Regions from separate parts of the Chryseobacterium electrogenes genome, predicted to be linked through region 2. Evidence: riboswitches for the same ligand, from Rfam matches in the RefSeq annotation. Region 2 holds a riboswitch; the other holds the start of a gene.
What was found. Region 2 has a riboswitch for thiamine pyrophosphate ahead of thiS (sulfur carrier protein ThiS). Riboswitches for the same ligand answer to the same signal wherever they lie in the genome.
Positions count from the first base shown of each region.

Region 1: it holds a riboswitch for thiamine pyrophosphate, as region 2 does, so the genes downstream of both, thiM (hydroxyethylthiazole kinase) here and thiS (sulfur carrier protein ThiS) in region 2, are expected to answer to the same signal.

Region 1 covers NZ_JBNPPB010000002.1:1,054,172-1,070,583, reverse strand. Annotated here, with positions in the region: gene ACQQ6V_RS04815 (aminopeptidase P family protein) at 1-936, shown strand, start outside; gene recA (recombinase RecA) at 1,163-2,164, opposite strand; gene ACQQ6V_RS04805 (DUF3575 domain-containing protein) at 2,404-3,159, shown strand; gene ACQQ6V_RS04800 (T9SS type A sorting domain-containing protein) at 3,219-4,769, opposite strand; gene gap (type I glyceraldehyde-3-phosphate dehydrogenase) at 5,007-6,011, opposite strand; gene pfkA (6-phosphofructokinase) at 6,071-7,057, opposite strand; gene ACQQ6V_RS04785 (malate dehydrogenase) at 7,617-8,543, shown strand; gene ACQQ6V_RS04780 (SusC/RagA family TonB-linked outer membrane protein) at 8,918-12,016, shown strand; gene ACQQ6V_RS04775 (SusD/RagB family nutrient-binding outer membrane lipoprotein) at 12,038-13,660, shown strand; gene ACQQ6V_RS04770 (tyrosine-protein phosphatase) at 13,753-14,565, shown strand; TPP riboswitch at 14,604-14,696, shown strand; gene thiM (hydroxyethylthiazole kinase) at 14,773-15,564, shown strand; gene thiE (thiamine phosphate synthase) at 15,566-16,198, shown strand; gene thiD (bifunctional hydroxymethylpyrimidine kinase/phosphomethylpyrimidine kinase) at 16,200-16,412, shown strand, end outside.
Region 2 covers NZ_JBNPPB010000002.1:930,309-946,720, forward strand. Annotated here, with positions in the region: gene ACQQ6V_RS04170 (ABC transporter permease) at 1-2,221, opposite strand, end outside; gene ACQQ6V_RS04175 (ABC transporter ATP-binding protein) at 2,314-3,036, opposite strand; gene ACQQ6V_RS04180 (efflux RND transporter periplasmic adaptor subunit) at 3,065-4,186, opposite strand; gene ACQQ6V_RS04185 (sigma-54-dependent transcriptional regulator) at 4,502-5,845, shown strand; gene ACQQ6V_RS04190 (sensor histidine kinase) at 5,862-7,178, shown strand; gene ACQQ6V_RS04195 (MarR family winged helix-turn-helix transcriptional regulator) at 7,190-7,645, opposite strand; gene ACQQ6V_RS04200 (EVE domain-containing protein) at 7,638-8,078, opposite strand; gene ACQQ6V_RS04205 (VOC family protein) at 8,085-8,450, opposite strand; gene ACQQ6V_RS04210 (GyrI-like domain-containing protein) at 8,615-9,085, opposite strand; gene ACQQ6V_RS04215 (Cof-type HAD-IIB family hydrolase) at 9,246-10,043, opposite strand; gene ACQQ6V_RS04220 (UDP-glucose--hexose-1-phosphate uridylyltransferase) at 10,149-11,198, opposite strand; gene galK (galactokinase) at 11,182-12,369, opposite strand; gene ACQQ6V_RS04230 (transketolase family protein) at 12,531-13,484, opposite strand; partial or broken gene ACQQ6V_RS04235 (thiamine pyrophosphate-binding protein) at 13,728-14,063, opposite strand; partial or broken gene ACQQ6V_RS04240 (phosphomethylpyrimidine synthase ThiC) at 14,056-14,310, opposite strand; gene thiS (sulfur carrier protein ThiS) at 14,336-14,542, opposite strand; TPP riboswitch at 14,601-14,700, opposite strand; gene ACQQ6V_RS04250 (L-type lectin family protein) at 15,010-16,412, opposite strand, start outside.

The DNA.
Region 1 (16,412 bases), 120 kb from region 2:
ATTTTTTATGGATTGATGAACGAGGCAGAAAATATCTATCTTAATAAAAACGAACATTATCGTGCTTCTGCAGAGACCGAGACTAGAGAAGATCGTTTTATCTCTAAAATTAATAAGCAATATCCGCTTCACCACATTTTGAGAAGTAATCCTATCTTGCAAAGGTTGAGAAGCATCAAAGAACCAGAAGAAATTGCACTGATCCAAAATGCTTGCGATATTACAGAAAAAGGATTCAGAAGATTATTGAGATTTGTTAAACCTGGCGTATGGGAATATGAGATAGAAGCCGAATTGTTACACGAGTTTATCCGTAACAGAAGTAAAGGCTTTGCTTATGGACCAATTGTAGCGGGTGGTAATAATGCCAACGTTCTGCATTATGTTGCCAATAATATGCAACTGAAAGATGGTGATCTTTTGTTGATGGATGTGGCTGCAGAATATGCTAATTATTCTTCTGATCTAACGAGAACAATCCCTGTTAATGGTAAATATACTGCGAGACAGAAGGAAGTTTACAATTCGGTTTTGCGTTGTAAGAAAGAGGCAGAAACAAGATTAGTTGCTGGTAATAACTGGTATAAATTCCATAAAGAAATGGGCGAAGTTTATACTGCAGAATTGTTACAATTAGGATTAATTGATAAAGCTGATGTGCAGAATGAAGATCCAAAATGGCCAGCTTATAAGAAATTTATGATGCATGGTACATCTCACCACATGGGATTAGATACGCATGATTACGGAATCTTGAGTGATGATTTTACTGCAGGAATGGTATTTACCAATGAGCCTGGATTCTATATCCCAGCGGAAGGATTAGGAATCAGAATTGAAGATGATTACGAAATCCAAGCTTCTGGAGCGCCTAAGAATCTTATGAAAAATATCCCAATAGAAGTGGATGAAATAGAAACGTTGATGAATGCTTAATAATACAGTTGGAGATTTTGATTATCTTCTGTAATTAAGTTGTTAATATTAATATACCCCAGGAAAGTTAATGCTTTCTTTGGGGTATTTTTTGTAATAATATTTAGATACTATCTTTTTGATATGATGTATTTTAAATGATAAAATGTAATAATATTTGGTCAAAAAAAGAGAGCTAGAAACTGAATCTAACTCTCTTTTTTAGCTGCAAATTTGGTGAAAGAAATTATTCTCCTTTTATTTTTGCTTTTATTTTTGTTTCAAGTTCTTCTGATAGTTCTGGATTATCCTTAATCACATCTCTTACAGCATCACGACCTTGTCCTAGCTTAGTACCTTCGTAGCTGAACCAAGAACCACTTTTCTGGATAACGCCTAACTCTACACCTTGATCTAAAATTTCTCCAACTTTAGATACACCTTCGCCATACATGATGTCAAATTCTGCCATTTTGAAAGGAGGAGCAACTTTGTTTTTAACGATTTTTACTTTTACACGGCTACCAACAGCTTCGTCACCATTTTTAATTGGCGCACTTGCTTTACGGATATCAACTCTTACAGAGGCATAAAACTTAAGCGCATTACCACCTGTAGTAGTCTCTGGATTACCGAACATGACACCAATTTTTTCTCTTAACTGGTTAATGAAGATTACTGTACATTTAGTTTTATTAATAGTTCCCGTTAACTTTCTTAAAGCTTGAGACATTAATCTTGCATGAAGACCCATTTTAGAATCTCCCATTTCTCCTTCGATCTCTGCTTTTGGAGTTAATGCAGCAACTGAGTCAATCACTACAATATCAATCGCTCCAGATCTGATTAGATTATCTGCAATTTCTAAAGCTTGCTCACCGTTATCAGGTTGAGAAATAATTAGGTTTTCTAGATCGATTCCTAATTTTCCGGCATAGCTTCTGTCAAAGGCATGCTCAGCATCGATAAATGCTGCAATACCGCCTGCTTTCTGTGCTTCGGCAATGGCATGAAGGGTTAATGTTGTTTTACCAGAAGATTCTGGACCGTAGATTTCTATGATTCTTCCTCTTGGGTAACCACCTACGCCTAACGCTAAGTCTAAGCCTAAAGAACCAGAAGGAATAACTTCTATTGTATTATCAATAGCGCTATCTCCTAAAGTCATTACGGTGCCTTTTCCGTAGGTTTTATCTAATTTATCAAGCACTAATTGAAGTGCTTTTTTCTTATCGTCTATGTTGCTCATTGTAATATTTAATAAAGCCAAAATTACGCAAATTAATTTTGAATCAAAATCTATTTGTCTAAAAACTTATGCTTATATCCTTAGTTAATTGATGTTTTCAAAATGTTTTTATTCGTGGAAATTATTGCTAATAAATATTAAATAAAACAATATTATTTTTAAATTACTTTAATGTAAGTGTTATCATTGTTTATTATTGAAAATTTTAATTACTTTTGCGCTCGAAAAATTAATTAACCATGAAAAAAATTCTACTTCTTGCTGGTATAGCTATCGGCTCAGTTTTTAATGCTCAGAGTATTAAAGAAGAAACTTCAGAGATTAAGAATACAATTAAGACTAACGTATTGGCTTATACATTTCGTAATTTTAATTTGACTTACGAAAGAGCTATTAATAAGAATATAGCTATTAATGCTACATTTGCTACAATCCCCAAAGGAGGCGTGCCTTTTTACAATAGTTTGGTTAATGAAAAGACAAGAGCAGATTTTGGTGATATAAAAATGGGAAACACGGCTTTTACTTTAGAAGCAAGATATTATTTTGGTAAGAAGTTTAACAGTGGTTTTTATCTAGCTCCTTATTATCGTTATACTAAAATGAAAGTTGAAGATATGGTATACGATTATAAAATAGTGGATACTAACAGTAATATCTCGATAAGTAATCCTGTGGACCTAAGTGGGAATATATCTGCCAACAGTGTAGGGTTGATGCTTGGTGTACAATGGCTATTAGGGACTAAAAATAATTGGGTGTTAGATTGGTGGATCGTAGGTGGTCACTATGGTGGATCTAATGGTAACTTAGAAGGTAAGACTAAATATTTGCTTACACCAGCTCAACAACGTGAGTTAGAGAAAGAACTTAATGATCTTGATATCCCTGTTGTTAAGCATAGTGCAGAGGCTACAGTTAATGGTGCTAATGTCAAATTAGATGGACCTTGGGCAGGCTTAAGAAGCGGATTGTCTTTCGGTTATAGATTCTAGAAATTAAAAATTAAATAGTAAAACACCTTCTTTCTAATCGAAAGAAGGTGTTTTTTTTATTATTCTTTGATGAATTTCTTTATGACTTGATTATTGGCAGTTTTAATTTTTATTAAATATATTCCCTTTTGTAAAGCTTTTATATCTATCGTTTTACTAGCCTTTGTTGTATTTAGTAATTGACCGTTTATTGAATAAATTTCAGATTTTAGGATTTCTGAGTTTGTGTTAATTTTAAGATAATCTTTAGCAGGATTGGGGTGAATGCTGATATCTAATAGGTTGGACTCATTAACAGCAAGTTGAGTTGCAGTGAAATTCACATTATCCAGACGCAGTGATGCATTAACGGCTACAGGCTCTGTTGCGTTACCAAAAGCAAAATAAATAACCTCATCTTTTTCTGCAATATATGTTTCTTTAAATTGAGAATATTTTTTTCCTGTAACCGAAAATTTATTAATCATTTTGGTGATGTGATCTCTATCGGGAGAAGAAGCAACAGATAGCTTGAGTGTTGCAGGAGATGCCTCGTCTAAGCTCATTGCTGCATAAAATTTGACATCAACACTTTCTCCAGCTTTTAGAGAGATAGGATAGGAGAATAGCCAATCATTTTTAGTGGTTGTTTTGCTGGTATTATTGAATGCGTAGCCAGATCCTTGTTGTGCAGCACTTGTATTTTCTCCATTAATCCAAGTGTTAGAAGACCAACCGTCAGAATCGTACTCTCCAAAATTTTCTACTGTTTTCTCAAAGTCATAACTGTATGGCAATTTAGATGGAGTGAAAATGGATTTCGGCCCTGCCCAGCCTGATCCACAATCAGAGTTCTTAAGGAAAAACTGATATCTTTTGCCGGCTTCTAGATTGTTATAAGTTTTAGTAGTATTAGCGCTTATTCCTGTAGAGCTTACTGGTGTGCTGAATGTTGTAAGACCTGTATCGTATTTGCTAATACCTGCTGTAGGATCCCAACCAATATCAAAAGAATTTGTCTGAAGATTATTAACAGAGAGTTTGTTCATAGATGGCATGATGCAATTTGCGGTATTGCTTATATATACATCGTCCAATGCAAGATAAGTACCGTCATTGGTATTATTAACAAATGCAATATGTATGGTTTTTCCTTTAAATTGTGATAAATCAATACTTCTATTGTTAAAATCAAAAGGCTGTTCTCCTTCTACAGTTTCTATAGTTTTGGTGAAAGAAGCCATGTTATTATCTGTTTCGGATACCTTAATTACATAAGAATCTGTGAACTCAAAGTCATAAGACTTAGCTTTCCAATATAATGTAGGATTGCCTGTATTAGGAATTGTTATAGACGGTGTAATTAGCCAATCATTAGATTGCCCAACAGGAGAATACAAAGAGGTGCTGAAGGCTATTTTGTTATCAAGACCATCATAAAACTGAATCCAAGCTTCAGTATTAAAACTTTGGACCTCAGCAGAAGCAGGTACCGTTTTACCATCTGCATTAATTGTTTTGAAATTAGATAATGGTGTCCCGTTGTTGTTTTCAAAACCAGAGTTAAAAATTTGAGCATTGGCATTGATTATCATACCAAGCATCAATAAAGAAAGAATCGTTTTTTTCAATTTAATTAATTTTTGTATTACAGTTTATTTTTCTTTGTTTAAAATAAAAGAAGCTACAAATTTATAATTTAATTGGTTTTTATTGATCTAAATAGTGTTATAATTATTTATTTTTCATTAAATAACCTTTAATTGTTTTAATTTGAAAATAACTAAAAGTAGTATCTAAACGAACATGAAAACAAAAGAGCCAAAGTAAAACTACTTTGGCTCTTTTATTAAGTATTAAGTCATCTACTATAAAGAAGCAGAATGTACTAATAGATCTGTTAACTTGTTAGAGTAACCAGTCTCGTTGTCATACCAAGAAACTAACTTAACAAAATTAGGAGATAACATGATACCTGCGTCTTTGTCAAAGATAGAAGTTCTCTTATCTCCGATGAAATCTTGAGAAACTACTAGATCTTCTGTATAACCTAAGATACCTTTTAGTTCTCCTTCAGAAGCAGCTTTTATAGCTTGACAAATCTCGTCATAAGAAGCTCCTTTTACTAGTCTTACTGTTAAGTCTACTACAGAAACATCAGCTGTTGGTACTCTGAAAGACATACCTGTTAATTTACCATTAAGAGAAGGAATTACCTTTCCTACTGCTTTTGCAGCACCTGTAGAAGATGGGATAATGTTTAACAAAGCAGAACGTCCACCTCTCCAATCTTTGTGAGAAGGTCCATCAACTGTTCTTTGAGTTGCTGTTGTAGCGTGTACTGTTGTCATTAATCCTTCTTCGATACCAAAATTATCATGGATAACTTTAGCTAGAGGCGCTAGACAGTTAGTTGTACAAGACGCATTAGAAAAAATCTTGATATCGTCTGTTAATTCTTTATGGTTAACACCCATTACAAACATTGGGGTATCATCCTTAGAAGGTGCAGAAAGAACAACTTTCTTAGCGCCAGCGTTGATATGAGCTTCTGCAGATTCTTTAGTTAAGAAAAGACCTGTAGATTCTACGATATAGTCTGCTCCAACTTCGTTCCATTTTAAGTTATTAGGATCTCTCTCTGCAGTAATACGGATAGTTTTACCGTTAACTACAAGGTTGTTACCTTCTACTTTTACCTCACCATTAAATTTCCCATGCACAGAATCATACTTCATCATGTAAGCCATGTATTCTGCATTGATAAGGTCGTTAATACCAACGATTTCGATGTTGTCTCTTTCTAACATTGCGTTGAATACTAGACCTCCAATTCTACCAAATCCGTTGATACCTACTTTAATTGTTGACATATTTTATTTTTATAAATTGATATTAATTTTGACTTTAAATTTACGATTTTTTTAATGAATTACATTGCTAAAATCTCAGAAATTTTCAGCAAATCTTTGTTTATTTCATTATGTTTTTTGATAGCTTCTTCTATTGGCGTATAAACTAAAGTGTTAGATCTCATACCTACCATAACTTTATTTTGGCCTTCTAATAAACCTTCTACAGCACCAAAACCAAGCTTACTAGCTAAGACACGATCTGCACAGCTTGGGGAGCCACCACGTTGGATATGTCCCAAAACAGCTACTCGGATATCATAAGTAGGGAATTTATCTTTAGTTGCTTTAGCAAGATCATAGATATTTCCTAATTTCTCTCCTTCTGCAACAACGACAATGCTAGAGGATTTTCCTACTTGTTCTGCTTTTTCAAAGGTGTCGAACAAGTCCTCCATACTGTCTTTCTTCTCAGGGATTAGGATATCTAGTGCTCCTGTTGCTATACCACTATTAAGCGCTATAAAACCAGCATCACGCCCCATAACTTCTACAAAAAATACACGATTATGAGAAGTTGCAGTGTCTCTAATTTTATCTATAGCTTCCATAGCTGTGTTAAGAGCTGTGTCATAACCAATGGTATTATCAGTACCGAAAATATCATTATCAATAGTGCCAGGTACGCCAATTACTTGGATCCCGAATTCTTCGTTAAAGATTTTAGCACCCGTAAAACTACCGTCTCCACCGATACATACTAAAGCTTCTATCCCAAACTCTACACAATTGTCATAAGCTTTTTGTCGACCTTCTTTGGTCATGAATTCTAGTGATCTTGCAGATTTTAAAATTGTACCTCCTTGATTAATAATGTTCTTAACAGATCTTGGTCCCATTTTGGTAAAATCACCATTAATTAAACCATTATAACCTTCTCTTATCCCATAACATTCTATATCGTAAAAGTTAGCTGTTCTTACCACAGCTCTTAAAGCAGCATTCATACCGGGAGCATCTCCTCCAGAAGTTAATACTGCAATAGTTTTTATCTTTTTATTTGACATACGTTTCAATTTTTCCGCAACGAATTTACAAAATATGAATGGATTTATCATTTCATTTTTATTACATATCTGAGATTATTTATTTTTATTAATTATGATCGATTGTGAGTCTATCTGTTTTAATCTTAAAGTAAAATAATCTGATTGATGTAAATTTCTCTCACATAAGCTTATTTGTGTATGGCTTTTTCAATAATGACATATTTGATGAGATTCATATTGAGTTGTAATAAATAATGATATTAACAAAACTATTACTTAATATATTTTTTTCATAATGAGAAACTTCTTAGATCTATTTAATATTTTTTTTGATTTTAGTAGGCATTAGGAGAAATGATTATAATCATTAAAGATCAGTTGGAGTTTGTTATTGGCAGTTATACCATAGATTCTGTAAATAAAAACTTAAATTTTATTATAAAAATATAAAACATTACATGACTTATTGGATAATCCGTAATTGAAAAAAATCAAAGTAAATAATGGGTGTGAAAATAAAAAGTTTACTATATTTACGAACAATACGAATTAAAAATTTAAACCAAAAAATCATATTATGAAAGTTACCGTAGTAGGCGCAGGAGCCGTTGGTGCAAGTTGTGCAGAGTACATCGCGATGAAAAACTTCGCATCAGAAGTTGTGTTAGTAGACATCAAAGAGGGTTTTGCAGAAGGTAAAGCAATGGATCTTATGCAAACTGCTTCTCTTAATGGTTTTGATACTAAGATTACTGGTACAACTGGAGATTATAGCAAGACTGCTGGTTCTAAAGTTGCTGTTATTACTTCTGGAATCCCAAGAAAACCAGGAATGACAAGAGAAGAACTTATCGGTATTAATGCTGGTATCGTAAAAGATGTTACAGCTAATATCCTAAAACATTCTCCAGAAGCTATTATTATTGTAGTATCTAATCCTATGGATACTATGGCTTATCTAGTACATAAGACGTCTGGTCTTCCAAAAGAAAGAATTATTGGTATGGGTGGAGCATTAGACTCTGCACGTTTCCAATATAGATTAGCAGAAGCTCTAGATTGTCCAATTTCTGATGTAGATGGTATGGTGATCGCAGCGCACAGTGATACTGGTATGTTACCACTAATTAGCAAAGCAACAAGAAATGGTGTTCCTGTTTCTGAGTTTTTAACAGAAGAGCAAATTGCTTATGTTACAGAAGAAACTAAAGTAGGAGGTGCTACATTAACTAAGTTATTAGGTACATCTGCTTGGTATGCACCAGGTGCAGCAGTTTCTGTATTGGTACAATCTATCCTTTGTGATCAGAAAAAAATGGTGCCTTGTTCTCTAATGTTAGATGGAGAATATGGAGAGTCTGATATCTGCCTAGGTGTGCCAGCAATTATCGGTGCTAATGGTGTTGAAAAAATTATCGATATCCCATTAACAGATGAAGAAAAAGCGAAGTTTGCCGAAGCTGCAAAAGCTGTAAGAGAAGTAAATGGAGATCTTAAATTTTAATTTAATTTCTATAAAGTAAAAAGGAGCATAGCAATATGTTCCTTTTTTTTTGTGATATATAATAAGAGAATCTATTTCTATAAAAGTATTTTTAACGCTCAATAACCTTCTCTATTTGTAGATTAAAGTGATTGTCTACAAGGTCTATTTTTTCTTATGTAATCAAATGTTAATCTAGAGTCCTATTATTTTAATGCATTCACATTACTATAACAATGATTGGTTAATTAATTAAGGTAATGTATTGTTTTTTAGTAAACATTAAGATGTTTTTAATATTTATATGTTTATTTTTTTAATATTTATTTAAATTAAAGGTAATATACTCTGGTGATTGTTGACACTACATTTGTTTCGGAAAAAATAATATTAGGATGGACAAAAAAATCAACAAGTTAATCGTTCTGGTTGTCTCAACAATGATCTCAATTCCTATATTTGCACAAAAGGAAAAGGCTAAAAAAGATACTATTAACGATATCTCCGAAGTTGTAGTGACTGCTATGGGGATAAAAAAAGAGGTTAAAAAGCTTGGCTATGATGTCACAGAAGTTAAAGGAGAGGCTGTTAACAAGGTAAGATCCGCTAACCCTATGAATGCCTTAGCAGGGAAAGTTGCTGGCCTTAATATTGGTGCTAGTACAGAGATGTTAGGCAGGCCAGAGATTGTTCTTAGAGGTAGCAAAGATTTACTTTTTGTTGTTGATGGAGTACCTATCAACTCTGATACATGGAATGTCAATCCAGATGATGTAGAAAGTTACTCCATTTTAAAAGGGCCCAATGCAGCTGCATTATATGGTTTTCGAGGGATTAATGGTGCCATCGTGATTACTACTAAAAAAGGGACAAAAGATAAGCGTGGCTGGACAGTAGATTTCAACTCTTCTTCTATGTATGATGTTGGCTTTATAGCTCTTCCGGAGAGTCAACATGAGTATGGACGAGGGACGGGTTTTAAATATTCTTATGGTAATGTTCTCTATGATAACACACAACGTCTGCCAGAATGGGGACCTCGTTTTGAAGGGCAACCCGTACAGCAATTTGATAGTTCTTGGGATAATATTACTCAGACTAGAGGGACTTCGCCATGGTTAGCTAGAGGTGTTAAGAATTTTGAGAATTTTGTTCAGACGGGGATTACCAATACTAATAATATATCATTATCAACTTCTGGAGAGAATTATGATGCAAGGTTATCTTACTCTCATCTATACCAGCAGGGTATGTTTCCTAATACTAAATTAAATGCTGATAACTTTAGTATCAATCTCGGTTATAAACTTAATGATAAAATAAAATTTGAAGGTAATCTTAATCTTAGTTTACAATATTCTCCCAATATTCCAGATGTTAATTATGGGCCTAATAGTTACATCTATATGTTTAAAGTTTATGGCTCATCAGATTACGATATTAATGCTCTAAGAGATATATACAAAGGACCACAAGGTGTACAAGATCTAATGCAATATTCTTCTGAATACGGAAGGCTTAATAGTGCATGGTTTATGGCTAATGAATGGCTAAGATCACATCAGAAAACTGATATCTATGGTTATCTAAAAGCGACTTACAAAATTAATGATGATCTTAATCTTAGTGCTAGATCTCAAGTAACCACATGGGATCAGTCTCGGACAGAAAAAGTACCACCGTCTACTAACCTTAATGATTATGTGCCTTGGTATAGTTTCGGGTGGTATGGAGATTATAGGATTGATAAAAGAAACTTATTGGAGAATAACACGGATATTATGTTAAGCTTTAATAAAGAATTTGATAACTGGAATGTGTCTGCTTTAGGTGGAGCTAATATGAGATTGTTTAAGTACAACTCAGATTGGGAGACAACTAAGGGACTTGCTATTCCTAAGCTTTATAGTTTATCCAATACCAAAGCTCCTGGACTAGCTTATTCTTGGGGATCAGATATGCAAGTCTATAGTGCTTATTATTCAGTTGATTTTGGGTACAAAAAATATTTTAATATCAATACCACAGGTAGAGTAGATAATTTATCAACCTTACGCAAAGGTTATAACACTTTCTTTTATCCTTCAGCCTCTATAAGCTCTGTTATTTCGGATTATTTTAATCTAGGAAATACGCTTTCTTACTTAAAGATTAGAGGATCATTTGCAGATGTTAAAGGAGCACTTACCGCATCTAATATAGGATCTGCTTATATGGCAACAACAGGCAGTAGCCTAAACTCTGGTTTATTGCACTATGGATCAGAATTGTATACCTCATACGATGGACCTACGTATGCTAACCAAAATGCTTATTCTAATAATAACTATTATAACGGGACAGCATCAGTAGATTATAGTAATGTTATCGCAAATCAAGAACTTGAGCCTTATAAAAGAATTTCTTATGAGGCAGGACTGGATCTAAAACTTTTCAAGAATAGAATTGGTATAGATGCTACTTACTTTAGAACAATTAATGGACCTCAGATCTTTGCGATAGAAAATGCACCTTCTGTAGGTCAGAATTATCATAATATCAATGGAGTTACAACACTTAATCAGGGTTTTGAATTAAGTCTTAATGCAAATATTATTAAGAATACCAGAGGTTTTAACTGGAATCTATCTGCCAATTGGAGTACTTACAAAGAAACTCTTAAAGAAATTGCCAGTGGTTACGATGAGATTTGGCTTAATGGTCACAACTACAAGCCAGGAGATCGGCTAGATGCCTATTACGGGACGAAGTTAGTGAGAGATAACCAAGGTAATGTTGTACATAATTCGGCTGGATTATTATATCAGGCGCCAAGTGGGCAAAGTCAAAATGGCTTATTGGGACATCTTAATCCTGATTATTCTATGAGTATTACCAATAATTTATCTTTCAAAAATTGGTCACTTAGCTTTCAATGGGATGCAAGAGTAGGTGGTAAAGTTTATGATTTTTTATACGCTCAGGCAATGAACGGTGGTACAGCTTATGAGTCTGCTGCTGGTGATTTTGGTAAGGCGAGATATAATGAATGGGTTTCTTTGCGAGATAGAGGTGTTGTTACGCCAAGCTATATAGGGCAGGGTGTTGTTATCGTTTCAGGAACGCCTAGGTTTGAAAACGGACAAATTGTTAATATGAATGAGCTTACTTTCGGTGCTAATTCTACAGCTGTTACAGTACAAAGTTATGTGACCAATCTCTACAATAATACAGAATACTTTATGGTTGATAGATCTTTCGCCAAACTAAGAGAAGCCAGCTTGACTTATAGCTTTCCTAAAGAATTTTTAGAAAAAACATTCTTGAGGTCCTTAAGTGTCGCTATAATAGGTAGGAATCTTCTTTATTTTGCTAAAAGGAAAGATATGGATATGGATTCTTATGCTGCTGGATATAACTCTGCAGATAGGACGGCTAATGGAGGCAAAGGTTCTGTGGGGCTACAAAGCACCTCTACGAGAACTATAGGCTTTAATCTTAACATCGGTTTTTAACGGAATTAAAATATCATTAAAATGAAAAATAATTTTTTATACAAAGCTCTTATCCTTTCATCAGTTGTATTGATTACTAATGCTTGTAATAGAGATGATAGCTTACTTAATAATCCTAATACAAGACCAGAAGAATCTCTTGTTCCTCCAACATTAATTCTTAATCATATTACTGCTAATCTAATAAAACCAGATGAGATGCCCTTTGCTCAGGCAGGGAGAACTAACCAGTATTTTGTAAGTAATTATTCTTATTATTGGGGATCTAACTCTTATAGCTGGACTAATACAGATAATAAATATAACATATTCTTGTATGCTAATAAGATGCAAGAACAAGCACAAAAGCTAGGAGATACAACAAAACTTAATTTCTATAAAGCTTTAGCTAATTTTTTCAAAGCTTATTCATCCATATGGTTGTCGCAACGTGTAGGCGATATACCGATGTCTGAGGCGGGAAATTCTTCTAATCTTACCCCAAAATATGATACTCAAAAAGATGTCTATAAGCAATCTCTAGCTCTATTAGAAGAGGCTAACCTATTGTTGGGAAATATTAATACGACATATCCTAATTTAAAAAATACTATAGCAGACCCTACTGGAGATGTCTTTGGTTTAACATACTTTCAATGGCAGAAGCTTATCAATACTTATAGATTGAGAATTCTTATTAGCTTGAGTAAAAGGGTCGATGATACGCCTGATCTTAGCATTCAAGCAAAATTTGCAGAGACTATTAGTAATACTACTAAGTATCCGATTATGGAATCTAATAGTGACAATATGCTTTATAGATATAATAGAGATTATAATCCGTATCCACTTTTCACGAGCCGTTCTTACACGTATGGTGCTAATATAGGAAAGACCATTCTTGATATTACAACTCTAACTAAGGATCCTAGGACCTTTATCTTCGCAACACCAGCACCTGCTAAATATAAAGTTGCTGGAGTCGCAATCTCTGATTTTTCTGCTTATGTAGGAGCTAATACCAATACTGCGCAATCTGTACTTTTTGCTGGTACAGATACAACAGGTAACACGCTTTCTGATAAAGGAGCTTACTCTTATATCAATTATAAAAGATATTTTTCTTCTCAAGATGGCTCTACAGCAGAACCTTACATGTTAATAGGTTATCCTGAGCTATGTTTCAATATTGCAGAGGCTATCAACAGAGGATGGGGAAGTGGTGATGCTGCATCTTGGTATAATAAAGGGATTAATGCTTCCCTAGCTTTTTACGGATTATCTAATGGACAATCTTTTGCGGTAGGAGATCGTCTGGGCGGGACTATCGGTAACGTTACCATTAATTTTGATCAATTTATGAATAATAGTGATGTTGTATATAAAGGAAATAATCCTAATGGGCTAAAACAAATTTTGATACAAAAGTATGTCGCATTATTCTGTAACTCAGGATATGAATCTTTCTATAACTGGAGAAGAACTGGATTTCCTGAATTTCTGAAAGGTGGTGTCGGCATAGGGACGCCAGATAACCAATTACCTTACAGATGGATGTATCCACAAGGCGAAATCACTTACAATAATGTTAATTATAAAGCAGCAATCCAATCACAATATGGAGGAGCTGATGATATATCAAAACTGATGTGGCTTTTAAAGTAATTTTCAGTTATAATCTTTTTCTTTACTTCCTTTTTTTACTATAGTGATGAGGTTTTTATCTCATCATTATAGTTATTTTAAATCCTAATTCTATGAAATATATCTACATTCTTATAACCTTATCTTTATCTACATTTTCTTGGGCTCAACAAAGCAATAATAAAGCTGATTTTGCCGATATTCAGGCTATTAATTTCAGAGATATTGGTGGGTATGTAACAGAGCAAGGGAATGTTGTTAAGCACAATAAGCTTTTTCGTTCTGGAGAACTTAGCCGTCTTAGCAATGAAAATTTGATTCATTTTAAAAAACTAAACATCAAAACTATTATTGATTTTAGAAGTAATGATGAGGTTGAAAAAGCACCAGATAACTTATCTCAAGATATTATATATCAACAATTATCTGCAGGAAGTGAAGATTTGGGAAATTGGCAAAATATATTAACCAAAACTAAAAATGGAGATTCTCTAATGCTTTCTTTCTATTCTAAAACGGATTATCTTGGAGATAAATACCGCCCGTTTTTTCATAGTTTACTTGAGGCACCAAAAGAAACATCTATAGTTTTTCATTGTACAGCAGGTAAAGATAGGACTGGTATTGCTGCAGCATTATTGTTGTATATATTGGGCGTTTCACAAGAAGATATTATCAATGATTATCTAGCGAGCAATAATTACCGAAAAGAAGAAAATCAAAAGTTGATTCATCAAATGAAATTGATAGGTATAGATGAGCAAGTCGCAACAGATATTGTAATTGTAAAGCCAGAATATCTTACCGCTACCTACAATGCTATTATTGATAAGTATGGAAGTATAGAAGATTTTGTAGAGCAAAAACTTAATCTTAAAGCTGATGATATAAAGCTATTAAGACAAAAATATACAGAAAAACTCTAAAATTAACCTTTGCTATATCTAGTAAAATCCTTATGTTTGTAATGCTTTAGGGGTATTCTGAAAAGAATTGAGAGAGTCCCTTAGAACCTGATACGGCTCACACCGACGTAGGGAAAAGCATACTATTTTACTCATATTCCTTTTTTGGAGTAATCTTGTATTGTTGCTTTTTAGTCTATTCCTAAAGTTTTTTTAAAATTAAAAATTATGGAAAAAAGACTTTGGCAAAACATAGAAAATCTTCGAGAAAAATCCCCTTTAGTTTACAATATTACCAATTTTGTAGTGATGAATACCACTGCAAATGCGCTTCTGGCAGTTGGTGCATCGCCTATCATGTCGCATGCGCACAGTGAGATTGATGAGATGTCTGCAATCAGTCAAGCTTTGGTGATTAATATTGGGACTTTGGACGAATATTGGGTTCAGTCGATGTTAAAAGCTTCAGCATCGTTTAATAAACTGCAAAAACCTTGGGTTTTAGATCCAGTTGGAGCTGGTGCAACTTCTTTCAGAAATAGAACTTTACAACAATTATTAGAAAATAAACCTAATATTATCCGAGGAAACGCTTCGGAAATTATGGCATTAGCCAATACCAATTTATCGGCGACAAAAGGTGTAGATAGTACAGAATCTAGCACCAATGCGATGGATGCTGGGAAATTTTTATCGCTAAAATTGAACTGCGTGGTGTGTATTTCAGGTGAAATCGATTATATCATTGAAGGCGAAAAGATACTTGCTATCCATAATGGACATCCGATGATGACCAAAGTAACAGGTTTGGGTTGCACGGCAACAGCTTTAATTGGTGCTTTTTCTGCCGTCAATAATAACTATTTTGAAGCGTCTGCATCTGCCATTGCTTTGTTAAGTATTGCTGGAGAAATAGCCAATGAGAGATCAAATGGTCCGGGCACTTTACAACTTCATCTTTTGGATATTTTGCATAGCATTTCCGAAAATGAGTTTTTAGAACGAATAAAATTGGTTTAAAATGAAGATTCATCCAGATTTTCCGTATCCATTATATTTGGTTATTTCGGAGAAAGATTGTTTGCATTTTCCGTATTTGGAGGTTTTAGAACAAGCTGTTTTGGGCGGTGTAGATATTGTGCAATTGCGAGAGAAAGATATTACTTATGCCGATTTTCTGTCTAAAGCTATTGCGGTAAAAGCAATTACAGATCGCTATAATATTCCGTTAATCATCAACGATTCGGTGGAAGTTGCCAGAGCGATTAATGCTTTCGGAATTCACGTTGGTAACCATGATACACCTCCTTCTAAAGTTAGACAATTGTTGGGGCAAGAGGTTAATATTGGCTATTCCATAGAATATTTGGAGCAATTAGATAATGAAGAAAGTCAAATTGCAGATTGCCTTGCTGTGAGTCCCGTTTTCAGTACACCAACTAAAACTAATACGGTTACCGAATGGGGCTTGGAAGGTTTAACTAAAATTTCTCAACAAACTAATAAACCCATTATCGCGATTGGAAATATGAATCATAATAATATCAGAAGTGTTGTAGAAGCAGGAGCGCATTCTGTAGCAGTAGTTTCTGAAATTTGTGCTTCCAAAAATCCTAAAGAAAGCGCTCAATTATTGAAAAAAAATATGAACTAAAATGAAACAATATTCTTATAAATCGGTTCTAAGTATTGCAGGTTTTGATGGCAGTGGCGGTGCAGGCATCCAAGCCGATACCAAGACAATTTCTGCTATAGGTTGTTATGCGACTAATGTTTTGACGGCTTTGCCGGTACAAAATACACAAGGCGTTCGTAATATTTATCCTATTCCGATGCAGGCTGTTAAAGATCAGTTAGATTGTATTTTT
Region 2 (16,412 bases):
CTGCGATTAGAGTAATCCAAAGAAATTGTTTGGTTAATCCTACTATTAATATGCAGTCTGATGCACCTAAGGTTTTTCTGATGGCGACATCTTTCAATTTTTGCTCAATCATTAAGGATGACAAAGCAAATAATCCCAACAAGGCTACAATTAAAACCATTACATTAAGAATGGTAAACAAAGTCTGCTGTTTCTGATATTTCTCAAATGTCTTCGCGAACTTCTGGTCTAAGAAATAATAATCAAAAGGATAACCTTGCTCTACATTGCTTTGCCAATAGGTTTTCAGCCTTTTTACAGTGCCATCGATATCGGCAGGATCTAGTTTTAATTGAATGTTATAGACAAAAAATTTCTTCCATGAAGTTTCTCGATAATGAAAAAATATAATAGGCTCTACTTCTGCTTTTAAGCTTCTAATATTGAAGTCTTTTACAACGCCTACAATTTTATAGTTTTTATTATCAAATCCTGGTCTGATTTCATTTTTTAAAGCGTCCTCATCTTTCCAGCCAAATTTTCTTACAAAAGCCTCGTTAATAAGGACATTATTGATTGTATCGGATGCCAGATTAGGATCTAACCAACGTCCTACTTTCAATTTAACATTAATAAATTGAAGAAAATTATAATCCATAGATCCGTGTTGCCCTTGGATACTTTTATCTTTATAATCCATGTTAGAACTACTAGATCTATTGCTACCAGGCACTACTTCTCCATAAGAAATATCAGTAACACCTTGTATTTTTCTCAGTTCGGTTTTTAGTTTTTCGTATTTCAGCCAAGGTTTTTGTGTTTCTTCACTGAAATTAATCATTATAATCTGCTTCCCGCTGTATCCAAGATCTTTATTCATCATATAATTTACTTGCTGATTAACGATTAATCCGCCAATAATGAAGAATGAAGAAATAATTAATTGCAGAGTCAAAATCCCATTCCTAAGCCAAACACCATGTTTGCTTCTGGCAAAATTTCCTTTAAGCGTTTCTATAGCCTTAAAGTTAGACAAGTACGTTGCGGGGATTAAGCCTGAAATGAGCGTTACCGCAATTACCATCAAGAAAGAGTAAAAATAAACATGCCAATCTATCATCATCATTTCTTTGTCATAAAACTTGTTGAAACTTGGTAAAAGCAATTCTGCCAAAGCCAATGATAATATATAAGATGCGATGCAAATGATGAAAGTTTCCATCAAAAACTGAAGAATAAGACCTGATTTACTACTGCCAATTGCTTTTCTTACACCAATTTCTTTAGCACGTTGAGAGGCTTGAGCTGTTTTCAGATTAATAAAATTAATTGCCGACAAAATCACAATTAAAACTGATAAGGTAAACAAAATCATCAATGTTTTGAAATCAGGATTACTGAACCAAGATGCTTTTGCATGCAATTTAATTTGATCCAAAGGCGTTAATACACAACCGTTAGGACCATAAAGATCCAGATATTGTTGAATGGTAACTTTAGCTTCGTCTTTATCTAAGCTTGCACGGTATTCAAAAATATCTTTTACAAACTTATTTTCGACAGTTTTGGCATCAGAGCCTGGTTTCAACATAAAAAAAGCAGCATAGTTGAAGTTACCCCAATTTTTCTCATCGTTCTTTATCTGTTCTACTGGATTATAGATAAATGCTGGCTTAATCTGACTATTTTCCTTTGGAAGCTCATACACTGCAGTCACCACAAAATTATTGCCATTAAATTTTAAACTTTCGCCTGCCACATCGGTTTTACCAAAAATATTTTTAGCCGTTGTTGTCGAGAGCGCAATAACATTAGCACCTTTCAGCGCATCTTTATAACTTCCATTAACCAACTTGAAAGGGAAAAAATTAAAAAAACTTTCCGTTCCCGTCATACCATCCTTTTGGTAGACTGTTTTATCTTTTGTGGTCATCTTAACATTTATCATATAACCATTCAGTAAGACATAATCTTGGACTTCGGATATTACATCTTTCGCACGCCTTGCCATAGGCACAGAGATATTATGTCCGTAAGAATTTTCGGACTTGTTGTACGTCTGGAAAGAATAAATATTCTCACGTTTTGGGTTCCACTTTTCGAAAGATTCTTCGTCATTCCAATGCATAAGAATGAGCATAAATCCTGTTAATCCGATAGTTAATCCAAATAAGTTAATTACCGTGGACAACCAGTTCTTTTTATAATTGATGAAGGCAATTTTGAGCCAATTTTGTAACATAATTTTTGGTTTTTGGTTTCTAGTGTTTTGTATTCAGGTTTTAATATTTGATTGAGCAAAAAACTCAACACCATATACGATACACTAAAAGATTATTCAAAGTTTTTGGCATCTGCTTTTTGGAAGACGTCCTTTCTTTGAGAAGCGTGTTCTTCTGAGAAAATTTCGCCATCTTTCATCGTCACCACTCGAGAAGCGTAACCCGCATCGTAAGAAGAGTGCGTTACCATTGCAATCGTAGAGCCTTCTCTGTGAAGTTCTGCCAGGAGATTCATCACTTCATTTCCGTTAGAGGAATCCAGATTTCCTGTTGGCTCATCCGCAAGAATTAATTTTGGTTTGGTTACCAAAGCTCTTGCAACGGCAGCTCTTTGTTGCTGACCTCCAGAAAGTTGTTGCGGATAATGTTTGGCTCTGTGCGCGATATTAATTTTGGTCATAATTTCTTCTACTCTTAATTTTCTTTCGGAAGAAGAAACGCCGTTGTAGATTAAGGGTAATTCTATATTTTCGTAAACGGTAAGCTCATCAATTAGGTTGAAATTCTGAAAAATAAATCCTATATTTTTCTTTCTGATTTCTGATTTTTTCTTTTCCGACGTGCCAATAGTTTCTATAGATTCGAACTGATAAGACCCCGAAGAAGCCGTGTCCAACAGTCCTAAAATATTAAGAAAAGTCGACTTACCACAACCCGAAGGTCCCATAATGGCGACAAAATCACCTTCTTTAATCTCTAGACTTACATTGTTAAGCGCGTTAGTCTGTACATCTTCGGTTTTATATACTTTTGATAGATTTTTGATTTGGATCATTTTGATTTATTTTTAAAGTTGAATTAGTTTATTTTTTTATATCTAAAATTTCGTATTTCTTGAGTTCTGTATAGTCAGAAGTTATAATGGTTTCGCCAGCTTTTAAGCCAGACGTTACTTCGTAATATAATGGATTTTCTCTGCCTAAAGTGATATTTATTTTTTTGGCTTTGTTGCCAATAACTACAAAAATCCATTTGCCATTGGTATCTTTAGAAAAATTACCTTTCGGAATCATCATGCTTTGCGTATCGGCTGATAGTTTTAATTTAACCCCAAAAGTCATCCCTATTTTTAGGTTTTCTGCTTTAGAATCTACAAAATTAAGCTCTACAGAAAACTGTCCGTCTTTAACTTCTGGTAATATCTTGGAGATTATCACTTCATAGTCTTTTCCGTTATTGTCTAGATTACCTCTAATCCCGATATTAAGCTTGTTAATATAATACTCGTCAACTTTTGCAATGAGCTTGTAACCGTCCATCAGATCGATCTTACCAATGCTTTGTCCTGTTGTTAAGTTCTCTCCTATCGACACATTAAAAGAAGATAATCTCCCAGAAGCTGGTGCCATAATTAAGAAATTATTTTTGTTAGAATGCAGGATTTTCCGACTTTTTTCCATCTGAGCGATAGAAGAATTAATCGCTGACATCTGAGCACTTCGCGATACTTTTTCGTTATAAGCACCTTTTTCTACAATTGATTTTCTTTGTTTTTGATAATTAAGATTTTGCAGGCTGATATCATAATCTGTCTTTCTACCGATTTCTGCATCATAAAGACGTTTTTGTAAATTAAAAGATTGTAACGCCGTATTATAATCATTTTGAGATTGCAGTATTTCTTTATCCTGAATAAATTCTTGATTTTTGAGCTCCAACAAACTATTTCTCATCTGGCTAATCTGTTGCATAATTCCGGTCTCTTGATTAAGGTAAGAGAATTCTGTATTAGGATTATAAACTTGAGCAATGGGCTGTCCTTTGGTTAAAATCTGACCATCTTCTGCAAAAATTTCTTTGATCGCGCCACCTTCTAACACATTAACCAAAGAAGAATTAAGAGATTGTGTCTGCGCGGTAAGCATCAACATATCTTCGAATTTTCCTTGTGTTACTTGATCTGTTTGTATCTCTTGGCTTGACACATTATAGGTCTTTTTTTGTTTGAAAAAATAAAGGCTAAATAATGAAATTATAACAATTGTTACTACTGTTATCAAAACAAATTTTAATTTAGATTTCTTTTTTACTATTTTCGTATCCATAATAATATAACTCGTTTGCTTACAGTTAATTACGCAAGTCGAGTGCCAGAGATTTATAAGTTTGTAAGTTGCTGTAAACCTGAAACAAAGCTATTTAAGCAATTCTAAAAACTGTTCATTTTCGGACACTTTTTGTTCGATAACGGACACTTTTGATAGATTGATGGTTATTGATTTTAAATTTAAAAATAAAAAATGCGCAAAAAAGAAGCTCATATATTAATCGTTGATGATGACGAAGACATTTTATTTTCTGCTAAAGTATGGTTGAAAAAATTTTTCACGCAAGTTAGTATTCTTAGTCAGCCCACGAAGATTTTAAAATTTCTAACTGAAAATCAAATTGATACGGCAGTTCTAGATATGAATTTCCGAAAAGGATTTGAAAACGGACAAGATGGTTTGTACTGGATGAAAGAAATTAAAACGCTAGAACCACAATTGCCCATTATATTAATGACGGCTTACGGCGAGGTAGAATTGGCCGTAGAAGCGTTGAAAAATGGCGCCTCAGATTTTATACTAAAACCTTGGAACAATGAGAAACTCTACGCTTCTGTCAATCTTGCTGTTGACATTTCTCGGAAGAATAAGAAATTAAGTCAGTGGGAAAATATAAATACTAAAACTAATCAATACCAATTAGAAAGCCAATCTGTAAAGATGCAAGAAGTTCTTGAACAGATAAAAAAAGTCTCACCAACCGACGCTAACGTCCTTCTTTTGGGAGAAAACGGAACCGGAAAATATGTCTTGGCAGAGTCTATCCACGAACAATCGGTAAGAAAAAACGAACCTTTTGTGCATATTGATTTGGGAAGTATTTCAGAAAACCTTTTTGAGTCAGAATTATTCGGTTACAAAAAAGGTGCTTTTACCGATGCGCATCAGGATTATGCAGGAAAAATAGAAAATGCTCAAAATGGTACTGTTTTCTTAGACGAAATAGGAAATCTCCCTCTTCAGCTTCAAACCAAATTATTAAGTTTAATTCAAAATAAAAAACTCAGCAGAATTGGCGAGTCCAAAGAAAGATCGCTGGATGTCAGATTTATTTTTGCCACCAACGAAAATCTTAAAAAAGCCGTTGCCGACAATCGTTTCCGACAGGATTTGTATTACAGAATTAATACTTTAGAAATTAATATTCCGGCGCTTAGAGATCGGCAAGAAGACATTGCAATTTTGTCTCAATATTTTCTGGATCGTTACAAGCAAAAGTATCACAAACCGGCATTGGAGCTAAGCCAACAACTCATTGCACAACTTCAGAATTATCCTTGGCCTGGTAATATCCGAGAGTTGGATCATTGCATAGAAAGAAGTGTGATATTGTCGAGTGAGAATCATCTTCAACTTCTAATTCCTCAATTAGAAGAGCAAGAATCGGCCATTACTAATCTTAATATTGACGAAATGGAAGAAATATTAATCAAAAAAGCATTGAAAAAAAATCAAGGCAATATCTCATCTGCCGCCGAAGATCTTGGATTATCCAGAGCAGCTTTATACAGAAGAATGGAGAAATTCGGGTTATAAATAAAGATAAATTTCTATGAAAAATTACAAGAATATTTGGTTAATTTATTTTATTCTGACTGTATTAAGCGCTATTATCTCGTATCATTTTTTGATAACAGAAAGATGGATTAACGCGTTGTTATTTGCGTCGGTTAGTGTTATTTTTTTAATTTTAGCTCATGTTTCATTATCGAATCGAATTGTTAAAGCTGAGAAAATCATTGATGCTATCATTCAAAAAGATTTCTCATTATTCCCGAAAGAAGAAGGCTCAGAATTAATCACAAAAACAATAAAACTTTACTATCAAAGCAAAGAAGAAACGACAGCAATATCGTCTTACAAACTCCTATACGAAGGCATTCTAGATCAACTAGATACAGGAATAATGATATTATCAAAACAAGAAACAGAATGGATAATCTTTTATGCGAATCCTGCTTTTATTGATATTTTAGAAATCCCTAGGTACAATCTGTGGCAATTATATGAATCTAAAATCCCCGAGTTTTATAAGATTATCGAAGAAACAAATTATGAAAATTCGCAAGCGTTTTTTGATATTTCGATTAAGCAAAACAATAAGCAATCATTCTCATTAAGAACAAAACAAATTAAAAACCTACAACATCAATTTTACATTATTACGTTAGAATCTGTCCAAAAAATAATTGAGCAAAAGGAAAAACTAGCTTGGAATAATCTTATGAAAGTGATTTCTCACGAACTTCTGAATACCTTAACGCCCATTAATAGCCTTCTTCAGAATCTCGAATACATCAGCAAGCAAGATGTTGTAGACAAAGACGATCAAGAAGAAATGAAGGAAAGTCTGGCTATTATGAATTCTAAATCCAGACAACTTCTCAATTTTGTAGACGATTACCGCCAAGTTGCAGAACTACCAAAACCTATTCTTAAAAACATTTCTTTAAAAAGCATTGTAGAATCTGCTGTTAATTTTTTAAGACAAGAATTTGAAAATAAAAATATCAAAATCATTGTAGACCTTGAAGAACACCATGTTTTAGCAGATCAAAAAATGATAGAACGAAGTCTTATCAACCTATGTATCAATGCAATATTCGCTGTGTCTGAGCAGCAGGATAAGGTGATTAAGATTTTTATAAAATCTAAGAATAATAGAATTATTTTATCCGTAGAAGACAATGGATCTGGTATTACTCCAGAAATTAAAGACAAGATTTTTTTACCATTTTTCACGACCAGAAATAGCGGTTCTGGCATTGGATTAACACTCTCCAAAAGCATTATGGAAGCACATCGTGGTTATCTCAATTATCATCCATTAGCCGAAGGCAGTGCTTTCGAAATGTGGTTTTTACAGTAAAAAAACATCAATTATTCAGTCTTATTTTCGTTAATAAGCTGGACCATTTTGGCATTGAAAGAGCTTAGTTCTATTGTATTAAAAAAATCTAAATCTGCATTTTCGACTTCAATAAGTGCCTTTTGTAATACAATTCTGCCACTATCGGTCAATCTAATTATTTTTGCTCTTGTATCAGTTTCGTGTTCTTGTCTTGTTATAAAGTTTTTTTCCTCGAGCGTTCGTAATACCTTTGAGACCATCATTCTATCACTATTACTTTGGTTTGCAATATCAACTTGTGTAACGGCATTGCTTTGTTTAGAAAGCCAGCCTAACGTTGCCAAGAGTACAAATTGTGTATGTGTAAGATCTAATGGATCTAAAACTCTTTTTTGTTTTCGTTGCCAAAGCATCGTTACTTGTCCTAGTAAATAACCTGGACTATCATTTGGACTTTTAAAATGAAATTCAATGTCTTTATGCATAATTGTTATGAAGCATTTGTGATGATATGATGTCAAAATCATGTTGGTTAATTTCAAAAAAACCAAAACGAAAAGGATAACCCCAGCTTTTTTTATTTTGAATAAAATCTAACTCATCAATTAAAGGAATAATGGACACATCTTTAGACTGTTCAAACTCAATATTTCTTCTGGAAGGACAAAAATCTTCTGAAACCTGAAACTGGTAAATTTCATCATCTATGACTTTTCCCAAAGCTGTAAATTCTTGACATTTATCTGGTTTCCCCATTGTTTGTTTTCCGGAATAATATATGATAAAATCACCTTTTTTCATTCTCTTTAACGGCGAAATTTTTCCGTGACAAGCTTGTGCAATTCCTGCTTCTATTCCATTTTTTACATGATCTTTGGAGGCTACAATCACCCAATATTTTGTTTCTCGATTATTCATTTTCGATTATTTATTTTGTTCCAGAAATGTAATTATATAGCCGTCTGGGTCTTTTACCATAATTGTTTTACCAAAAGGAGTATTATTAATTTCTCCTAAAATAGCCACATCTTTTTCTAGTAAATTATTATGAAATTCTTCAATCTTCTTATCAATAGCAAACCAAAGAGAAACGCCAATTCCTAATTCTTTACCGTCTATATCACTCATAGGAGTTCTTATCGCAAAGCAAGCTTCATCTTTATTGTATTTAAAAATATAAGCACTTGGATTACTCATTTCGGATAACTCAAAGCCTAGTTTTTCGGTGTAGAAGATTTTTGAATTTTCTAAATTTCTTACTTGTAGCGATACAAAATCTAATTTTTTCATTGTATTAATATATTGTTGTTGCAAATATAGTATACTCGACAACAATAAGCAAAATGTTTTTAAATTTATTTAAAAAAGATTGATAAAATCAACGCAATGAGTGTTCTAATATGAATGTAAAAAAGAGAAATTCTATAATTTCTCTTTTTCTTTCGCTACATAAATTACTCCGAAATTGAAATATAAGTTTCTACTTCTGCCTCGTTGCCTTCGTTATAGTAGTTTTTTCCGTGAATTGTAAAATCTGCTTTGTAAGCGCGTTTTGTGTTTAATTCTTGATTGTCCCAAATTTCTAACCAAGTATTAAAAATAGCTTCAGGCATTTTCCCTTTAGAAATAAATTTTTGATATGTTGTAGCTTCAATAGTTAATCCTACAAATCCATCAGGAATACTATCTAAGGAACTTACTGGCAATCCTACAATTGTATCATAAAAACCCGTAAAATCACTTTCATAATTAGTGTAGACAGCGTAGATATCATCACTTATTTTATTTGGGATTTGTTTCTGAATGTCTTCTCCCCAGAATTTTTCCCATAAAATTTCGATGTCTTTAGCAGATTGACCATTCTCATTGGTTGTTCTAGTAGAAATCCCAACGATATAAAATGTTTGAATAATTAGATTGTTCATTATTTTTGATGTATTTGTTTGTTTAAAGAAAGTATAATCAAGTTATTATATTTCCTGTTATAATTGTACTGCAAACATAGAATACATTTGTGACAACACTATGTCAAGGGTATTTTTTTATATCAAATATTATAGAAAAACTATTTTTTTCATTCTAAATCTATAATTCTAAATAATCTTTAATTACATTAACTACCCCAAAATCATCATTGCAAGGCGCAGTAAAGGCTGCTACTGCTTTCACAGAAGCATGAGCATTGGACATTGCATAAGAATATTTTGATTCCTTGAGCATTTGTATATCATTCATATAATCGCCAAAACACATTGTCTGCTCGGGAGAGATTTCTAAAAGATTTTGTAAAATGGCAAGTGCATTTCCTTTGTTGATGTCTTTATTCATAATATCCAGCCAATATTCGCCAGAAACTACAACTTCTAGATTATAAGCTTCAAATTTTTTCAGAAAAGGATAGAGATTTTTTTCAGAACCTTCGGGGTGATACACTGCAATTTTGAAAGCATCATCTGCGATTTCCGCCGTCAGATCGTCCACTTTTTGATTTTCTGTGTAATATTTGGTAAAATATTGTACAAATGATTCATCATCACTTTCATAATAAGCTTTTTTCTTGGCAGATAAAACCGCTCTGGCTCCTGGAATTTCGCGTATTGTTTTGATAATATCAGTGATGAAATCGTGTGCTAATTTATCCGCAAAAAGTTCTTTATTTTTATAAACCACATAGGCGCCATTTTCTGCAATAAAAGCCATTTCATTTTCAATCGCTTTGAAATATTGCGTTATGCCGGGCATCTGTCTGCCGCTAGCAGGCACAAAAAGGATATTTCTTTTTTTCAGTTCTTCATAGATAGCTGGGAAATCTGGACTTACCTCATATTGAGAATTGAGAAAAGTACCGTCCATATCTGTGACAATCAGTCTAATGTCTTTCATAAAAATAATTTTATTCAAATAATCTTGGTTTAATTATTTGATTAATGTCTTTGCCAAGAATTATCTGTGGTGGCAAATTCTCCAACAAAGATAGAAATATCCTTTTTATCGGACTTTATAATGCACAACCGAAAGACTTTTTAGAATTTCTGCGCTTTGTTCTGGCGTGATGTCGCGCTGTGGTTCTGCCAGCATTTCGTAACCAACCATAAATTTTTTGACTTCTGCATTCCTCAGCAAAGGCGGATAAAAATGCATGTGGAAATGCCATTCAGGATGCAGCTTTCCGTCTGTTGGTGATTGGTGAATGCCTGCCGAGTAAGGAAATGAAATATTAAAAAGATTATCATATTTAGTTGTTAAATCTTTTAAAATTTCTGCAAAAGATTCTTTTTCCTTTTCCGAAAACTGAAGCAAATTTTCAATTTTTCTTTTGCTTACAATCATGGTTTCGTAGGGCCAAACTGCCCAAAAAGGCACAAGGGCAACAAAATCATCATTTTCGAGAATAATTCTTTCGCCAGCTTCCAATTCTTTTTTCACATAATCTTCCAGAAGAGAGCGTCCGTTTTTATCAAAATATTTTTTGAGATTTTCCTGAGTTTTCAAAACATGAGACGGAATAGAAGATTGTGCCCAGATTTGCCCGTGCGGATGCGGATTGCTGCAACCCATCACGGCGCCTTTGTTCTCAAAAATCTGCACATGATTGATGTAATCTTCAGCGCCCAACTCTTCGTATTGCTGTTGCCAGATATCTACTACTTTTTTGATGTCGCCCAACTCCATTTCTGGCAGCGTAAGACTGTGATTATCAGAGAAACAAATCACTTTATTGATACCTCGCTCTGGTTTCAAAGCAAAAAAATCAGATGGATTCTCCTCAAATATGACATCATCTTTCATCAAAGAACCGAAATCATTATTAAAAACGAAAACGCCTTTGTAATCTGGATTTTTATCACCATTCACACGAACATTTCCCGAGCATAAATAACAATCTGGATCGTGCGCAGGCAGTTGTTCTTCGGTTACTTTTTCGGTTTGTCCTTGCCATGGTCGGTTGGCTCTTTGCGGCGAAACCAAAATCCACTCATCCAAAAGTGGATTGTACCTTCTGTGCGGATGCTGTTTTTGGTTAAATGCTGACTTCATTGCTTTTATATTCATGGATTCCGTCTGATATTTTCACGTGATAAACCTTCATATCGATGTCAAAATCAGCTCTATATTTTGTGCTTACTTTCTCTATTACTTCCTCTACATTTTCGTCTTTTATAAGGTTGATGCTACAGCCACCAAAGCCACCGCCCATCATTCTTGCGCCCAAAACGCCGTTTTCCTTCAAGGTTTCTTCAACCAAAAAATCAATTTCTTCACAGCTGACCTCAAATTCTGTAGAAAGACCAGAATGTGTTTCAATCAAAAGCTTGCCCAAAAGTTCTACATTACCTTCTGATAAAGCTTTGGCAGCATTTTCCACCCTTTTAGTTTCATTTAAAATATACAAACATCTTTTGTAAGACGTCTCTCCTATTTCGGTTCTCACTTCATCCAGCATTTCAACACTGAAATCCCTGAATTTTTCGATCTGAGGAAACTTTTCCCACAAGATTTTTTTGCCATGATCTACGTCTTTTCGCCTGTCATTGTAGCCGGAAGTCAAATGGGTGTGCTTCACACAACTGTCGAAAAGTACTAGGCTGTAACCGTCTATATTGGCATCAAAATATTGATGATCCAGTGAGTTACAATCCAGCATAATCACTTTATGTTCCTTTCCAAAAACGGAAGCAAACTGATCCATAATGCCACATTTTACACCCACGAATGTATGTTCTGATTTCTGACCAATGACCGCCAAATCTTTTTTGGATAAATTTAAATCAAAAATCTGGTTGAGAATATAAGCAAATCCACATTCCAAAGCTGCGGAAGACGACAAGCCCGATCCCATCGGAATATTGCTACTAAAGGCTATTTGCAAACCACCAATCGCTTTGCCACTTTCCTGAATCGCATTGAAAACCCCCAACAAATAATTAACCCAAATCTGCGAAACGGGTGTCTGCTTTTCGGTAACATTAAAACTAAAAGAATCGTTAAAATCTTTGGCAAAAAAAGTGCAAATTTCAGAATCTTCCAGTTTTTTGACAGCAAAGCAAATATTTTTATCAATAGCAGCAGGAAGTACAAATCCATCGCTGTAATCTACGTGCTCGCCGATAATATTGATCCTTCCAGGCGCCAGAAAAAAATAATCTGGCTCGGAATGAAACGCTTCCTGAAACGCTTTTTTTGTTTGATTGATTAATTTCTCCTGCATAAGTGACTGCAATTTATGTTTTTTTTAGATAAATTTTGACTAAAGTCTATTTAAATTATTGACATTAAAAACGGGCTAAAGCCCGCTCTTATTGATATTTTCCGGTTATCTAGAAAATATAGTTTTGTTTCTTTAAAGTTTTTAGCTTCCCAAATTAGAAATTACTTTCTTTTCATTACTTTTTTAGCGGCTGCAACAATGTCATTAGCCGTTAAACCATACTTTTCCATAAGCTGATCTGGCGTTCCACTTTCTCCAAAACTATCATTGACAGCAACATATTCTTGCGGTGCCAGATGTTCTGTGATGAGAAGTTGTGCTACGCTATCGCCCAAACCGCCCAATCTGTTGTGTTCCTCCGCGGTTACCACACATCCAGTTTTTTTAACTGAGTTGAGTATCGCTTCAGAATCCAAAGGTTTGATGGTGTGAATGTTAATTATTTCCGCATCAATTCCCTGCTCTTCTAAAATTTCGCCAGCTTTGATGGCTTCCCAAACCAAATGTCCGGTTGCTACAATAGTTACGTCTTTTCCTTCGTTTACCATCCAGGCTTTTCCGATTTCGAAATTCTGATTTTCATCTGTAAAAACAGGAATTACAGGACGTCCAAATCTTAAATAAACAGGACCTTCGTAATCTGCGATGGCAATGGTTGCGGCTTTGGTTTGATTGTAATCGCAAGTGTTGATGACCGTCATCCCGGGAAGCATTTTCATCAATCCAATATCTTCCAGAATTTGGTGTGTAGCGCCATCTTCGCCTAAAGTAAGTCCGGCATGTGAGGCACAAATTTTAACATTTTTATCAGAATAAGCCACAGACTGGCGAATCTGGTCGTAAACTCTGCCTGTAGAAAAATTGGCAAAAGTTCCCGTAAAAGGAATCTTACCTTCGGTTGCCAAACCAGCTGCGACACCAATCATATTGGCTTCTGCAATTCCGATTTGGAAAAATCTTTCTGGTGCTTTTTCTATAAATTTCTCCATTTTGAGCGACCCAATAAGGTCGGCGCACAATGCCACGACATCGGGATTTTTGTCTGCCAATTCGGCAAGACCAGCGCCGAAGCCGCTTCTAGTATCTTTACTTTCTGTGTATGTATATTTTTTCATTTGATTAATTATTGATGGTTTTGAACGCTGAAAATATTTTTCGCCCGCAAAGGCGCTTCGCTCAGCTAAGAAATTTAATCTTGTGACTTAAACGATAATTGACTTTTTTGGAACAGCGAATCTCTCACAGCCCGACCTGAGTGGAGCTCGTTTTCTTTTTTTGTCCTTCGACTTCGCTCAGGATGACAAAAAAGAAAACAGCGGGAACGGAGGGCGGATAAAGCTGCCCAAATTATTCTCAGTTTAATAATCGCCTAAGGTTTCTTCTAGTTGGTTTAGTGCTGTTTGTAGTTGTTCATTATTCGGGGCTTTTCCGTGCCATGCGTGGCTTCCCATCATATAATCTACGCCGTGACCCATTCCAGTTTTTAGCAAAATACAAATCGGCTGACCTTTGCCCGTGAGCGATTTAGCCTCGTCCAAAGCATTGACAATTTCTTGCATGTCGTTACCATTTTCTACCTCAATTACTTTCCAGTCGAAAGCTTCGAATTTGGTTTTAAGGTTGCCTAAAGAAAGCACTTTGGATGTCGGTCCGTCAATCTGCTGACCGTTATAATCTACGGTTGCAATCAAATCTGTCTAAAATCCATTGTTCTCTAATTCGTGGAAGTCCTTTTTCGATATTAATTTCAGAATTTTCATCGGTGTACGGTCCTGAAGTATCGTAAATTGTGACTGGTGGATTTTCTTCAATTTTTCCATTAGTTAATTTTGTTGGACTTAGCTGTATTTCGCGCATCGCTACTTTGATGGGATGAATTAGTCCTTCTACATAAATTTTTGTCGAGTTCGGGAACGGTGAACGCGTGATTGAATGTGCCATAAATATTGGTTTTAATGCCTAAATATTAACCGCCTTGAGTAGCAGTAATGATTAAAATAGAATCGTTGTTGTGGAGAATTGTTGCCGCCCAGATTGATTGCGGAATAATACGATTGTTGATAGCTACAGCAATACCTTTGGTCTTGCCAGGTACTTCTATAGCTAATAATGCCTCCAGGTTGTCGGGAAGTGTATCGAAAGTTTTTTTAGTGTGATTGATTGTGAGTTCCATTCCTAAATTTTTTAAAGCACTTTAGGAATGCCTCAGCATTGTACAATAGAATGTACAGCAAAGTCATCTCACTTTTCCCTACGCTAGTATGATCTAGAAATCAGGTTCAAAGGGTAAATTCTCAGCCCGCTTTTCAGCAGACACCCCTAAAGTATGAGGCGAAGGTAATTATTTTTCTAGAATATGCAAAAAAAATCATGAATGTTTTTGATTATTTATAGTTACTCAATAGTTATAAATAGTCATGATTACAAATAATTCTAAATCTTTTTTAATAGACAAAAAAACTATATAATTCACATAATTACAAACCATTAGCTTTAACCCCCTAATGATTTTATCACAAAAATTATTTTTATTTTTATAAAAAAATGCCTCTAAAAAATGTTTAATTTTCCAGAGGCATCTCATTGGTTAAAAATATTTTCAAAAAAATTAATGTTTAGTTTTAAATAAAAAATAATTTGTTATTTAGAATATGATGGCATCATTGGATTGCTAATTACAGAACATTTTCTTACTTCTATGGCTGTAGTTGCTATATTATTTGTAGTATCTGTATCCGTTATCTGATCAGAATCTACTGTTGAGACCATTTTAAAAGACTTATTAGTGCCAATTCCCTTTTTGAAATATTGACCTGTAATGGTAACAATTCCTGATTTTCCCGCTAGTAAACCTACTGTTCCGGAAATTTCATTAGATGAAAAATTAGATGTTGGAAGATCAGAATTAGTAAAATTACTATTATAGGAAACTCCTGTAATTTTGAATTTAGAAAAATCTACCAAATTATTATTTCCATCAACGACTCTCGACTTATAAGAAATTCTATTTAATGAGGTGTTAGAATCATTGGTCACTTCAACTTTAAATGTGACATTGCTAGAGTTTTCGTTGCAAGTAAAGTAACTATCTGAGCGGCTGTCAACCCTTAAGTTACCTGGAGTGGTAAGAATAATATTCCTAATCTCCTGAAAATTAAAACCTCCACCGGTAGATGCGGAAAAACCAAGCTTCAAGTTGCTAGGTATTGGATACTTTGCAGAATCCAACGTATAATTCATTACTTCGGTAAAAGTAATTTGGTTTTCTTTCCTCCATCTAACAGCAATGTTATAATTGGCACCTGACTTGGTAATGATAATCTGTACTCTTCTATAAAAAGTATTATCCGCAGGTCTTGTCAAAGAAATTGTATTATAATCTATTTCATTTCGTTGACGTATTTCATTAGCAGTCCCTGATTGATTACCTAGCGGACTACTTGTAAGGTAATTAGTAGAAGGAGTAGAATTGGTAGGTCCTCGTAAAACAAAAGCATTTGGCAACATACCATTTACCAATGGTGATGCAGAGCCATTTCTATTTTCTAAGTTATTTGCATAGTTACCATACGCATCTAGTCCTAGCCCTATATATCCACCTGATAATCCTGTTGTGCCCGCAGGATTACTGTATGTAGCATATCCTAAAGAGCCACCATAGCCACCAAGTTTGAAATTTGCTTCTGAAACCGAAGCATCAAATAAATAAACGCAAAGCCCATCTGCACCATAATAGCCATCGTTAACATTTCGCCAACTTTTATATTCAAAATCTGCAATAACTCCAACGGTTGTCGGAAATCCCTGCATAACATACATATAACCTTTTTGATTAGTAGATGCTTCTGTTAACCTTAGATAACCAGAACCATTGGGATCCGCTCCTCTTGCTGCTGTTAGATATGCATTATCACCAATTTTTAGTCCTGCAGTATCACGAGTTGTAAGAGAATTTGTAATCGTAAACTGTCCATACAAAGAACAATAACTTCCTACAATAGATGCCAAAAGAAGTCCACGAGAAATAGTAGATATTTTTATCA